DNA from 2 places in the Holdemania massiliensis genome. Region 1 is predicted to be linked to the other one. Evidence: riboswitches for the same ligand, from Rfam matches in the RefSeq annotation. Region 1 holds a riboswitch; the other holds the start of a gene.
What was found. A riboswitch is a leader RNA that binds a small molecule or an ion and turns the genes downstream of it on or off. The one in region 1 is predicted to bind ZMP and ZTP.
Positions count from the first base shown of each region.

Region 2: it holds a riboswitch for ZMP and ZTP, as region 1 does, so the genes downstream of both, MCG46_RS00720 (phosphoribosylaminoimidazolecarboxamide formyltransferase) here and MCG46_RS06830 (IMP cyclohydrolase) in region 1, are expected to answer to the same signal.

Region 1 is NZ_JAKNTK010000001.1:1,525,729-1,531,771, forward strand. It holds gene MCG46_RS06820 (5'-methylthioadenosine/adenosylhomocysteine nucleosidase) at 1-471, shown strand, start outside; gene MCG46_RS06825 (TVP38/TMEM64 family protein) at 468-1,067, shown strand; gene MCG46_RS06830 (IMP cyclohydrolase) at 1,288-2,001, opposite strand; ZMP/ZTP riboswitch at 2,034-2,114, opposite strand; gene MCG46_RS06835 (hypothetical protein) at 2,217-2,990, opposite strand; gene MCG46_RS06840 (hypothetical protein) at 3,123-3,290, shown strand; gene MCG46_RS06845 (hypothetical protein) at 3,366-3,548, opposite strand; gene MCG46_RS06850 (hypothetical protein) at 4,554-5,132, opposite strand; gene MCG46_RS06855 (hypothetical protein) at 5,316-5,786, shown strand; gene MCG46_RS06860 (DnaD domain protein) at 5,790-6,043, shown strand, end outside.
Region 2 is NZ_JAKNTK010000001.1:152,641-158,683, reverse strand. It holds rRNA gene MCG46_RS00725 (16S ribosomal RNA) at 1-726, opposite strand, end outside; gene MCG46_RS00720 (phosphoribosylaminoimidazolecarboxamide formyltransferase) at 1,314-2,486, opposite strand; ZMP/ZTP riboswitch at 2,528-2,608, opposite strand; gene MCG46_RS00715 (TetR/AcrR family transcriptional regulator C-terminal domain-containing protein) at 2,700-3,275, opposite strand; gene MCG46_RS00710 (manganese efflux pump MntP family protein) at 3,286-3,858, opposite strand; gene MCG46_RS00705 (Hsp20/alpha crystallin family protein) at 4,144-4,560, opposite strand; gene MCG46_RS00700 (Hsp20/alpha crystallin family protein) at 4,630-5,049, opposite strand; gene MCG46_RS00695 (YdeI/OmpD-associated family protein) at 5,181-5,606, opposite strand; gene MCG46_RS00690 (hypothetical protein) at 5,726-6,043, opposite strand, start outside.

The DNA of each region.
Region 1 (6,043 bases):
ACAGCCGGCGGATTAATGGAAAATCAGGAGGTTCTGGATGTCGTCATTTCCACGCGGATTGCGCATCATGATGTGGATGTGCCAGGGTGGAATCATGGCTTCGGCCTGGATAACCCGTGCTGCTTTGCCGCGGATGAACGGTGTGTTCAGGCTGTTTCCCAGGTCATTCAAGAGCATGACCGGGCCTGGATCGGTCCGATTGCTTCCGGCGATTGCTTTGTCAATACCGCACAACAGGTCGCAAGGATCAAACAGGAATACCCTGAGGCGCTGTGTGCGGAAATGGAAGCCGCGTCGATCGCGCAGGTCTCTGCACATTATGGCGTTCCGTTTGTCGTTGTGCGTTCGCTGTCCGACATTACGTTAAAAGCAGGCAATGAAATGACGTTTGAAGAATATGCGCAGAAAGCCTCTGTCCGTTCGGCGGCATGGTGTGAAAAGGTTGTTGTGAAGCTGGCTGAGTGCTTATGAGTGAAACGCTTCGATTCTGGCTGGAACGGATCATGACTGTTGAGTTCTGGGTGGAAGCACTCTCGGCGTTTAAAGATCTGGGACCCTTGGCTCCAATCTGTTTGGCCTTGGTGGAATCCTTGATTCCAGCCTTGCCGTTAGTCGCGATTGTGACGATCAATATCAGCGCCCATGGTGCGATACTGGGGTTTCTGTATTCCTGGATTGGAACGACGTTAGGTTCGCTGATCGTCTTTCTGTTTTTCCGGCGGCTTGTCAAACACCGGCTGATGCCTTGGTTCAGCCGCAGTACTTCGATTCAAAAAGCCTTGAATTGGGTGGCCGGACGCAATGCCGCGGTGCTGTTCATTTTAGTCGCAATGCCGTTTACACCCAGTTCCTTCATCAACATTGCTTTCGGCCTGTCTGATTTTGAAGAATCAAAATTTATTAAAACTTTGATCGCGGCGAAGCTGATCATGATGTTTGGCTTAAGCGTATTCGGCAAGACGTTAAGCATCTCGTTTACCCGTCCGGTTTATCTGATCTTGGCCGTTGGAATCTTAGCTGTTCTGTACTGCGTTTCTGTTCATTTCCGAAAAAAGCATGGGTTATAATCAATCAACCTGAATTTGTTAAACTTCGGGAATTGAGTTTGGAACAGTAAAACAGGATCAGCGAATAAGGCTATACTGAAAGTTTCGTTATTGTTAAGGCTGACCTGTATTCTGGGTCCTGAGGTCTATAAAAAAGGATGCGTTATGAGTTTTTCTGTTTTCCAGAATTTCTCCATAGCGCATCCTTATTATTTGATTTCAACTTCTTGTCAGCAACGTCTTAGGCGTGTTTATTGACAATCCGAGTTTCTGTTTCACCGCTTGCCAGATCGATCATCCGAACAAACAGCGAAACCTTATTGTCAGGATTCAGATTTGTCCATAACAGTTCTGTCATGGCATCCAGTGAATCGAGGATTTCCACCCGTTTTGGTTCCCCTTCAAAGCTTGGCAGCGGATCACCGTCATGCATGTAGGTATGGATGAAATGGCCTTCGCCGGCCAGCGGATTTTCGTAAGCAAAGGTGTAGCGGTGGCAGGACTGCGGATCGCCGTCGCTGCTCTTTAAGATGGACAGTGCATAGTTGAACTTGCCGCTTTCAATATGCAGAATCCCTGAAATGCGGGGCGTAAAGTTCGGCCCATCCGGCTCAAATTCCCGGCTGCGCAGCGCTTGTTCAAAAGTCAGCTGACGATCCATGCCGGCATAAATCGTATCGGTCTGATCACCGTTGGTGACGATGGTCTTGTTGCCCAAGACACGAACCGGAGCATAAATAATTAAGGATGGATCAACCAGCTTTGACGGATCGTAGGCCTGCGTGCGGATGCCCTGACCCTCCGTGACAAAAATACGATTACGGCTGTTTTCACTGCGTCCCATGATAAAATAAGCTGCTACGGCTTTGCGTCCGTCTGGCGTTTTACCCAGTACGATGCCCCGTCCGGGGTAGGTGTTCTGTTGAAGATCGTCTTTGAGTGAGATTTTTTGCATAAATTTTCCTCCCTAAATATGACGGGAAATGCATTCCCGGCCCAGGCGGTCGGCTGATTCCGGCTTGTGCTCCCTGTGGTTATTCCACTGATCCGCCAGTTGCACATCCAACAAGAGTTTAGACTATTCCGCGGAAAAAAACAAGATCATAAAAAATTTTAAATCCTTAACGCAGTGCATAAATAAAAAAGCGGACAGGATCCGCTTAAATTGGTTTACTCCAGGAATACGCACTGTGCATTTGTAAAGGTAGCCAATCCACTCACACTCACTTCCATATCAAAGGATACTACAAAGTATGTCCTGATACTGGCACCGAATGAGTTGTCAGCGTCCACATACGCTGATATTGAACAGCTTTTTCCCTTACAAGTCATAGTTAATTCACTTGACTTTTGGAATTTAGCACTGCTTGGAGATTTCAAACTGGCCTTGGCTAACTTTTTAGCATAATCCCAAGCTGTCGTGAATTTTGATGAAGTATAATCGTAAGTGTTTTCAATGCTGTTATAGATATCAAGCGTTTCCTTAGTTGAAGAATTTTCATAATCATCATATATAATCTGTCCGTTTTTCTTAACTCTATTGGAACTGCTATTAATATCGTACTTATTTCCATTACTAAGGAAATAACGTAAACGCCAATTCTCTCCAATTACACGACCATGCATTCCGTCTTCAACAGAGAACATTTTTTCAAAAGACATATTTTCAAAGTTTGAAGACTCTATGATAACATCATATATTTTGTCGTTAGCATTCCATGTAGTATTGATCTTTACGTTCTTTAATCCAAGTCCTTCGGCTCTTCCCTTGAGTTCCTGAACAAAGGCATTTTTATCAAGACCACCTTCTTTTAAAGCATAGTCTTCGCTGTCTATGTAATTCATTCTATAAGCAATGAATGCAATTACTAAAATAACCGACCCAAGAATGATGAATAGTTTATACCGTTGAAAGAATGAAGAAGTGTTAGTATTGTTTTCCATATTTAGTTTCCTCCCTTATATGTATCTTTACATTATCATTGTAGCACGCATAATTCAAGTGTAAATTACACTGAATAATAGGTGTTTATCCCTTTGCTAAAAAACGTTACTGTTTATGTGGAGGTGTATATCATGGGTTTCAAAATTGAAAAAGAAGAATATGTAAACAGAACATTTCGTATATCCAAAAAGCTTGTTGAAGAAATGGAAATCATCTGCAATGAAAAGAATATTTCTTTAAACAAACTGGTAGTTAAGTGCATAGAATACGCACTAAAAAATTTGGATGATACTGAATAAGGGGCAACCCCCTTTTTATTATAAAGTTATTATGAAATGATCTTTGGCAATAACAATTCATGATTTTACCTGTTTTCATGATAATTTGTATTTATTGGTTTTCTTAAAACCAGGACAGATAACAATACGCACACATGAATCATCCATTTCATCCCTAATGATTCTGACTTCCTGTGGAGTATTGATATAGATAACATTTTCATTGGATACAGGTATTATGATAATTATTCCACAATCCTGACAATGAGTATATTCCATTATTTCACCTCCTTCCCTATAGTTTAAAGCAAACTGAAAAGGGCGGACTTCTGCCTCCTGAATTTAACATTTTGTTCCTTCCTTTCAATAATAAAATGACGCTTCCCAAATAGGTTATTAAAGTAACCCTAGGGAAGCGTATTACACATCTTTAAGTATTTTGTTTCATTGTCTTCTTAATCTTACGCCACAATTTTCACTGTTTCAGGCATCGTAAGTTTGATGAAGTTGTAGAACTGATTATATATAATGAGGGATAATCTATTTAAGGATATAGTTTTCAGAATTAAAGAAAAAGATTTGCTGGAAACTTTCTTGTGTCAGGAAATTTTGGATAGAGTTGAACAAATAGCAATTTTCAATTGTATTTGTTCAACGCATGACCACTTATTAAAAACAGACTGCTTCAACAGTCGTATAATAAGTCATTTGCTTATAAGCTCATCATTCCTATGTTCATGTTAACATAAACTCTGTTACAGTTTAATCCAGACACTGAATCTGTTTGGCATAGGGAATATCTAAAAGACTTATTTCTTGGTTCAGTAAAAATGTATCATGACTTGATGCTTCCTATTACTTGTTCTTTGTGATTATTATATCACAAATAAATTATAATGTCAATTTTATTGATAATTATCAAGACTTATCAATTCATAATGGTGCATTAAAATAGTGTTCATTATCTTTTACTTTATATTATATCAATATTTGAACACAAAATTTATAGGCTGGAGAAGTATAGAAGGTTGAAAATGACGCAGCAAATTAAAAATTTTAAAAGCTGTTTCTAATAGAAACATAAAAAAGTGAATTTACGGCACAGCTGTTTTATTAAGGTTGTTTTCAATGTATTTAATCAGTGCTATTCTGTAAAAACAAAAACAGCTGATCTAGTTGATTATAAGGGCAGAGCTATGATGGGAAAATAGTTTCCTGATATAAAAAGTAAATAAAAAGTGACTCTATGTAGAGAGTAAAAGAAAAGCCCTGAAAATTCAGGACTTACTCAGGCTGTTCAATTAATTCACCCTGTTCTTCAACTTCACCTGTCCAGACGCCGTTGTCAATCATCCAGAGCTTCAGACTCACAGCATCAATCGGATCTTCTTTGTTCCAGCTGAGAACATTGTTGATGGTCTGCGTACCGTCATCGGCAATTGTCAGGGAAACAAAGGCCGGGAAGCTTTCAAAGCCCCACTGGCTTTTCAGCTTGGCTGCCGGATAATACTCACCCAGACTTGTCAGATCATAAAATTCAAACGCATTCAGTGCAGTTGTTTTTAGTTCCTGCGCTAAAGGCTTAAAAACATATTCATTGATATAGGCGCAGTCATCATTATCCGGACGGCAGAAATAAATCGTGTGCGTGCCGGGGCCTAATTCTGGCTGAGCAGAGGCTGAGGCCGGTGCTGCGTCGTCGGATGGCTCAACAGAACGAAGCATAGCGGAAGGTTCCGCGGCGCTTAAATAACTTTCTTCGATGCCGGTTGCGGCTTTGGGTTCCAGCGCCCGGTAAGAAAACAAGGTTGCACTGCTGAGAAAAAGGAATCCCATCGATCCGATCATCAGTTTCTTTAACACATCATCACGCTCCTCAAATGCCAAATCATCATATCATGTTTCACACGTTTTTGCAAATTGGTCAAAAGGGACAGGCTGAATCAAGAATACAAAGCAAAAACTTACCTTTGCTCTAAAGCCGGGTCGAGTTCATTGTTTCAGCAGTCTGAATTTGATATAATAAGGATCACAGAGGTGAAGGCCATGAATTCCAGGCGTGTCCGGTCACTGCTCCTTTCGGGAGCTTTGATTGTTATTTTATTTTTATGCATTTTTATCAGCAGTTCAATCTTTGTTCAGGGTCCCTATATCAAAGACCGCAGTGCGGATCTGCGGCTGCATCGGCAGTTAATGGAATCGATGCGGGCCCAGGAGGGGGAATGGGTTGGTCGTTATGCTCTGAATGAAGTCACGTATATATCGCGTGTTACCTCCTTGTCCAAGCGCTGGCTTGTTTGGTATGATGATCAGCTGACGATTAAGGCTCAGATTGAAGAAGCGCAGATTGATTCAGCGCAGGCTCTGGTGATTGGGGAACAAAATGGAATCCAGCAGGCCCAGATCCAGTTTGGCTGGGTACAAGACCGGCCGGCTGTGATTCTTGAAGATGCCAACCGTGAGCTGGCTCTGGACGCAGAGACCTTAGAAAAATTAATGCTGTATGAAAAGAGGTAGAGGATGAAGGCATGGTGGAAGCAGCCCTATATCAACCGGCTGCAGTGGATTCTGGAACATTATGAATGGTTCGGCTTTTCCGAAACGGAAGGGCTGGTTGTTTTGATGATTGAATATCTGAATACTTGTCAGACCCCGATTACTCCGGCGTTATTGGAAAAGAAAACGGGACTGACGAAAGAAGCGCTGGATCAGGCGCTGAGCGTCCTGTGCGCGAAGAAATATCTGGAATTAAAAGCTGGACGGTCTTCGGTCAG
Region 2 (6,043 bases), 1.4 Mb from region 1:
CTGGTGTTCCTCCATATATCTACGCATTTTACCGCTACACATGGAATTCCATTGCCCTCTCCTGTACTCTAGTCTGACAGTTTCTAAGGCTGTATGGGGTTAAGCCCCACGCTTTCACCTTAAACTTTTCAAACCGCCTGCGCACCCTTTACGCCCAATAATTCCGGATAACGCTCGCCACCTACGTATTACCGCGGCTGCTGGCACGTAGTTAGCCGTGGCTTTCTGGTAAAGTACCGTCACTCCCATAGCATTCCCTCTATGAGCCGTTCTTCCTTCACAACAGAGCTTTACAACCCGAAGGCCTTCTTCACTCACGCGGCGTTGCTCGGTCAGGCTTTCGCCCATTGCCGAAAATTCCCTACTGCTGCCTCCCGTAGGAGTTTGGGCCGTGTCTCAGTCCCAATGTGGCCGGTCACCCTCTCAGGTCGGCTACGTATCATCGCCTAGGTGGGCCGTTACCTCACCTACTAGCTAATACGCCATAAGCTCATCCATCCGTGTTGTATCCCAACTTTAATTAGTCCCTGATGCCAGAAACTAACCTATCCGGTATTAGCAGTCGTTTCCAACTGTTATCCCAGGCCGATGGGCAGATTGCTTATGTATTACTCACCCGTTCGCCACTCCTCGTAAAGAAGCAAGCTCCTTTACAAAGCGTTCGACTTGCATGTATTAGGCACGCCGCCAGCGTTCATCCTGAGCCAGGATCAAACTCTCCATTTGTTCGAGTTTGTTTAGCTCGTTTTATATCCTCTGTCCTAAGACAGATTCTTTATGAATTGACGTTGTATTTTTGTGCTTTTCTTCCTGTTTAGTTTTCAAAGATCGACGCCCTCTCGCGAGGTGCTCATTTATATTACCAAACCCACTGTTTTCTGTCAACAACTTTTTAAAGTTTTTTCATTTTTTTATCGGCTTTTTGCATTCCGCCTTGACTCCGCCTGCTTGAAATTCGTAACAACGCCTTATTTTCAAGGGCTTTTATGAATTCGTTAAGGATTTCATTCCTGGGTCCTTTTGTTTTTGAATTCCTTTCTGATTCTCTATTTGTGCGTTTTTCCTGTCTTGTTGGTTCTTGTTATTATGTCGCGCTACCTGCCAATCCCTGTAATTCTGTTCCCATTCTGTTCTTCGATTGTCAGGATGCTGAACCAGTACTTTCATAAAGAAAGGATATCCCATTTCTCAGCCGCAAGCTAAACAGCCTTCTGATCGGAATATCCTTTTTCTTCATTCTCGAAATTTTCTGCACTTCTTCTGTCCGCCTGAACCCCAGCACTAACTAAGGCTAACCGACGGAAAGAAGCGGTTTAATGATGGAACAGACGGACACCGTTGAAAATCAGCACGATCCCATATCGGTTGCAGGTATCAATGACATGATCGTCACGCACAGAACCGCCGGCTTCCACGATGTATGAAACGCCGCTCTTGCGAGCCCGTTCTATATTATCACCAAACGGGAAGAACGCATCTGATGCCAGGGATACCCCGCTGACCGATGCCAGCCAGGCTTTCTTTTCTTCCGCGGTCAGCACTTCCGGCTTTTCCGTGAAAGCTTCCTGCCAGCTGCCCTCCCGCAGCAAATCTTCCCATTCATCGGAAATATACACGTCGATCGCATTATCGCGGTCAGCTCTGCGGATCTTCTCTTTAAACGGCAGATTCAGCACTTTCGGATGCTGACGCAGATGCCAGATATCCGCCTTGTTGCCGGCCATTCGTGTGCAGTGGATGCGGGATTGCTGGCCAGCGCCGATTCCGATCGCCTGACCGTCCTTCGCGTAAACAACCGAATTGGACTGCGTATATTTAGCCGTAATCATCGCGATCAGCAGATCTCGTCTGGCCGCTTCCGGCAATTCTTTATTTTCCGATACGATGTTTTGAAGCAGACTCTCATCAATCTTCACATCATTGCGCTGCTGATGAAAACGTACCCCGTAAACTTCTTTGCTTTCCATCGCTTTCGGCATATAATTCGCATCCATCTGCAAGACAAGGTAGGTCCCCTTGCGTTTAGCCCGCAGAATTTCCAGCGCTTTCTCACTGTAGGAAGGAGCGATAACACCATCAGAAACTTCCTTTGACAGGAAACGGGCCGTGGTTTCATCACATTCTTCTGACAGGGCGGCGAAATCGCCGTAAGAAGACATGCGGTCTGCCCCGCGGGCGCGGATGTACGCACAGGCAATCGGCGAAAGCTCCGTGTCTTCACAGAAGTAGATTTTTTTCATGGTGTCGTCCAACGGCAGGCCAATCGCGGCGCCGGCGGGAGATACATGCTTAAATGAAGCAGCGGCCGCCATTCCGGTTGCTTCTTTCAATTCTTTGACAAGCTGCCAAGCATTGAGGGCATCCAGCAAATTGATATACCCGGCACGGCCATTCAGTACCGTAAACGGCAGATCTCCCTCTTCAATGTCGACGCTGGCTGGTTTCTGGTTGGGATTGCATCCGTATTTCAGCTCATACTCTTTCATCTTTTTTCCTCCTTTTACGAAAAAAAGCCGCACTGCTGGTCCTTAATGGCCCAGACGGTCGGCTCTGTTCTGCATTAACTTCCCTGTGGTCAATTCCACTTCCGTCAGTCGGTTAACTGTTTAAAAATTATCACGCTTCCACTCCCCTGTCAAGCCTTCTTCCATGAAGTTTTCCACATTTCAGACAGTTCGATTATTTTCTCTCACGAAGGCTTACAAACCGCTGGCACTGCCTTGAGGCATATCGAGAAAATCAAAGACGGAACTGGTCAGAACGGCTCCATACTGCTTTAAAAATGTTTCACTGTCCATGTTTCGATTGCGGCACAGCCAGTGACTGACCGTGTAACATAAACTGTTGCCGAAATAGCCAGCGAGTTCATCTTCGGTCATCGTTCCCAGCTTTTCGGTCCGACCGTAACGGCGGAACATCTCCGCAAATAACTGCTGAACGTTTTCTTCAAACAGATCCGAAAAGCTGTTCTGACCGGTGATCCGGAAAGCAATTTGATAAAATTCACGACTTTCCACGAATTTATCAAGCATCGCTTTGACCGCCTGCTGGAATTGCTTCTTTTCTATATAAGGAAGCGCTGTATCGACAGTATCCAGATAAATGATATAACTTAAAGCTGCGTATTTGTCTTCAAAATAATTATAAAACGTGGCGCGGATGACGCCGGTTTTATCGCAGATTTGCTTAATCGTGATCTTTTCAAAGCTTTTCTGCAGCATGAGCTCTTTCAGGCTTTCTGCCAGAAAGCGTTTCATCATCCCCCGTTTTTCCATGATCTCCCCCCTAGCGCAGATGCGTCAGCACCTGGAAAAGAACCTTAAGGCTGATCAGAAAGAGAATCACGCTGCCGGCTGTAAAGATGGTCCGGCGATAGGCCAGACCTAAACGATAGCCGATCTGCTGTCCCAATTCCACGCAAGCCAGCGTTACCAATGTGGAAATTAAGCACACCTGAAAGGCATCTGCCTGCAGCAAGGTCATGCAGGTTCCCAACAGGAAAACATCAACACTGGTGATCAATCCCAGGAATAAGACTTTTTTGTAATTAAAACTGTCATCATGACGTTCTTCAAAGGCTTTTTGCCGAAAGGCCTGAATTAACAGGAAGCAGCCTAGGGCAAACAGGATCAGCGCTGCGATCACCTGATTGACATGCAGCACAAGCTGACTCTTGATCAGGGAACCGGCCAGCGATCCCAAGACGATCATCAGCAGGCTCGATCCGGCAAAGATAAAACTGTTAATCAGCGAGCGGCGGTGTTCCTGCGGATTCATCACGGCGCCCCGCGCCATCATAACCACAAAGCAATCCAGCGACAAAGCCAGGCAGGTGACTAGGATTTCGATTGTATTCACCTGATTTTCCCTCCTCTACGGTTTACAGTCCAAGTATAGCCGATGGTGACGGAGGAAGCGATAGACAATCATCAGATTCTGTCAATTCTTCCTTATAGAATAAGTACTGTGCTTTCCCTTGCCTGATCCAAGCCGCAAATATCCGGCTGACGGCTGACTAAAAGCGCGGCAGACTGATCCTCTGCCCTTGACCTTGGATCTCATTTATTTCTGATTGGGTTCATTGCCAAACTGAACAAAGAAAAAACCAGCGGAATCCAGGATACCGCTGATTTAAAGATTAGATTATTCAATCATGATGGTCTTTTTCGTTTCCACTGCCGGCGCGTCTTTCTTCGGCAGAACAATCTTCAATTCACCGTTGTCATAGTGCGCTTTGATGTCTTCCGGCGTGATCGCTTCGCCGACATAGAAGCTGCGGGAGCAGGAGCCTTGGACACGTTCCTGGCGGATCACATTGCCCTGATCGTCCTTTTCTTCTTTACTGGTATTGCGAAGCGCGGATACGGTCAGATAGCCGTTTTCCAAATCCATCTTAATATCTTCTTTGGTATAGCCTGGCAGCTCAATATCCAGCAGATAGCTGCCGTCCTTCTCACGAATGTCGCAGCGCATTGCGGTGATCGCATTGCGATGGAGCAAAGGTTCATCAAACATGTCATCAAAGAAGTCGTCAAACATCATTCTTGGTAGTAATCTCATACATCACACCTCTTTCTGTTTTCAACTTATGCGATACTGCCTGATCTGAACTCTGATCGCTCAGAGAAGTTAATCAATGGAAATCGTTTTCTTGGTCTGCATGACCTGCGGGTCTTTTTTCGGTACGAAGACCTTCAGCTCACCATTTTCATAACGAGCCTTAATGTCCTCGACGTTCATTTCTTCACCGATAAAGTAAGTCCGGGTGCAGCTGCCGCTGACACGTTCCTGACGCACCAGCTTGCCTTGTTCACTTCTTTCCTCGCTGCTTGCTGTGTGCGCGGCTGCGATGGTCAGATAGCCGTCTTCCAGCTCCATTTTGATTTCTTCCTTTTTAAATCCAGGAAGCTCAATATCCAGAAGATACCCATCTTCTCGTTCGCGAATATCGGTTTTCATGACAGCCGGGACAGTATTCTTTCTGAAAAATGGATCCTTAAGAACCTCGTCGGCCAAGCTGTCCATCCAGGTGTTCGGTACAAATCTCATCTTGAATCGCCTCTTTCTATCTGTCTTATTCCTGGCTTATTGGGTCTTTCCCAACTTGCAATTTTAGTATATCACATTATTTAGCACTGTCAAGTAGTTAGTGCTAATTTTCTTCATTTAATTTCACAAGTTCACAAAGTGCGTCGTTCATAGAGCATCGCAACAATTTTGTCGATCCGCCGAATGCGCTGATCTTCCACCCCTTGTTCCGCATAATGAATAATACGCCCGCGCTGCTCCGGATCCAGCAGCTGAAAAAAATAACAGGCACTGCGGTTGGCTAAGAGTGCTTCCTGTAAGGCCTGCGGACATTCTGCCAAACTGTGACCGGATTCTGGTTCCAGCCACAGGCTGACCGTTTTGCCTTCGGTAAGCTCAGATTGTGAACAGACTTCCTCCGGAAGTTCCAGCGTCCAGATTTGTCCTTTTCTTTCTGCCTTCTGTTTAAACAGCTGAGTTTGAAGCATGATGATCAGCGGTCCTTCCGGCAGCGCCGCATCCGCCGCAAGCTCAAGATAGGGCTGGGGTGTATTGTGAATTATTCCTTCAATCTGCATCCTGATTTCCTCCTGGCCTCTAGTATGCCTCGGCGTTCAAAGATTTATTTTGCTTTTTTGTTTCCATTTCAGAATGGGCCGCGGATCTCTCAACGTGTATTTTTCAAAAAGAAAAGGCCTCAGCGGCCTTGCAGGTTGGTTTTATAAAACGTTTCAAGTGAATGCAGCAGCGGATCTTTTTTCCCTTTGCGTTCGCTGCGCGTAAGCAAAAACAGAAAGACCAGACCGCCTAAGAAGCAGACGATCATGTCGGTCATCGTATCGTAAACGCCTTGGGTATAGTGATTAATCGCGTCGATATTGAGAAAGATCAGACAGGCGAATTCAAAGCATTCCCAGAGAAAGGCTATCATCATGTTGATTCCCTGAATGGATAAGCATTTTAGAAGATAATCACGCGGCGTGCTTTCCGTCCAGCTTTGTTTCAGCCAGCAATA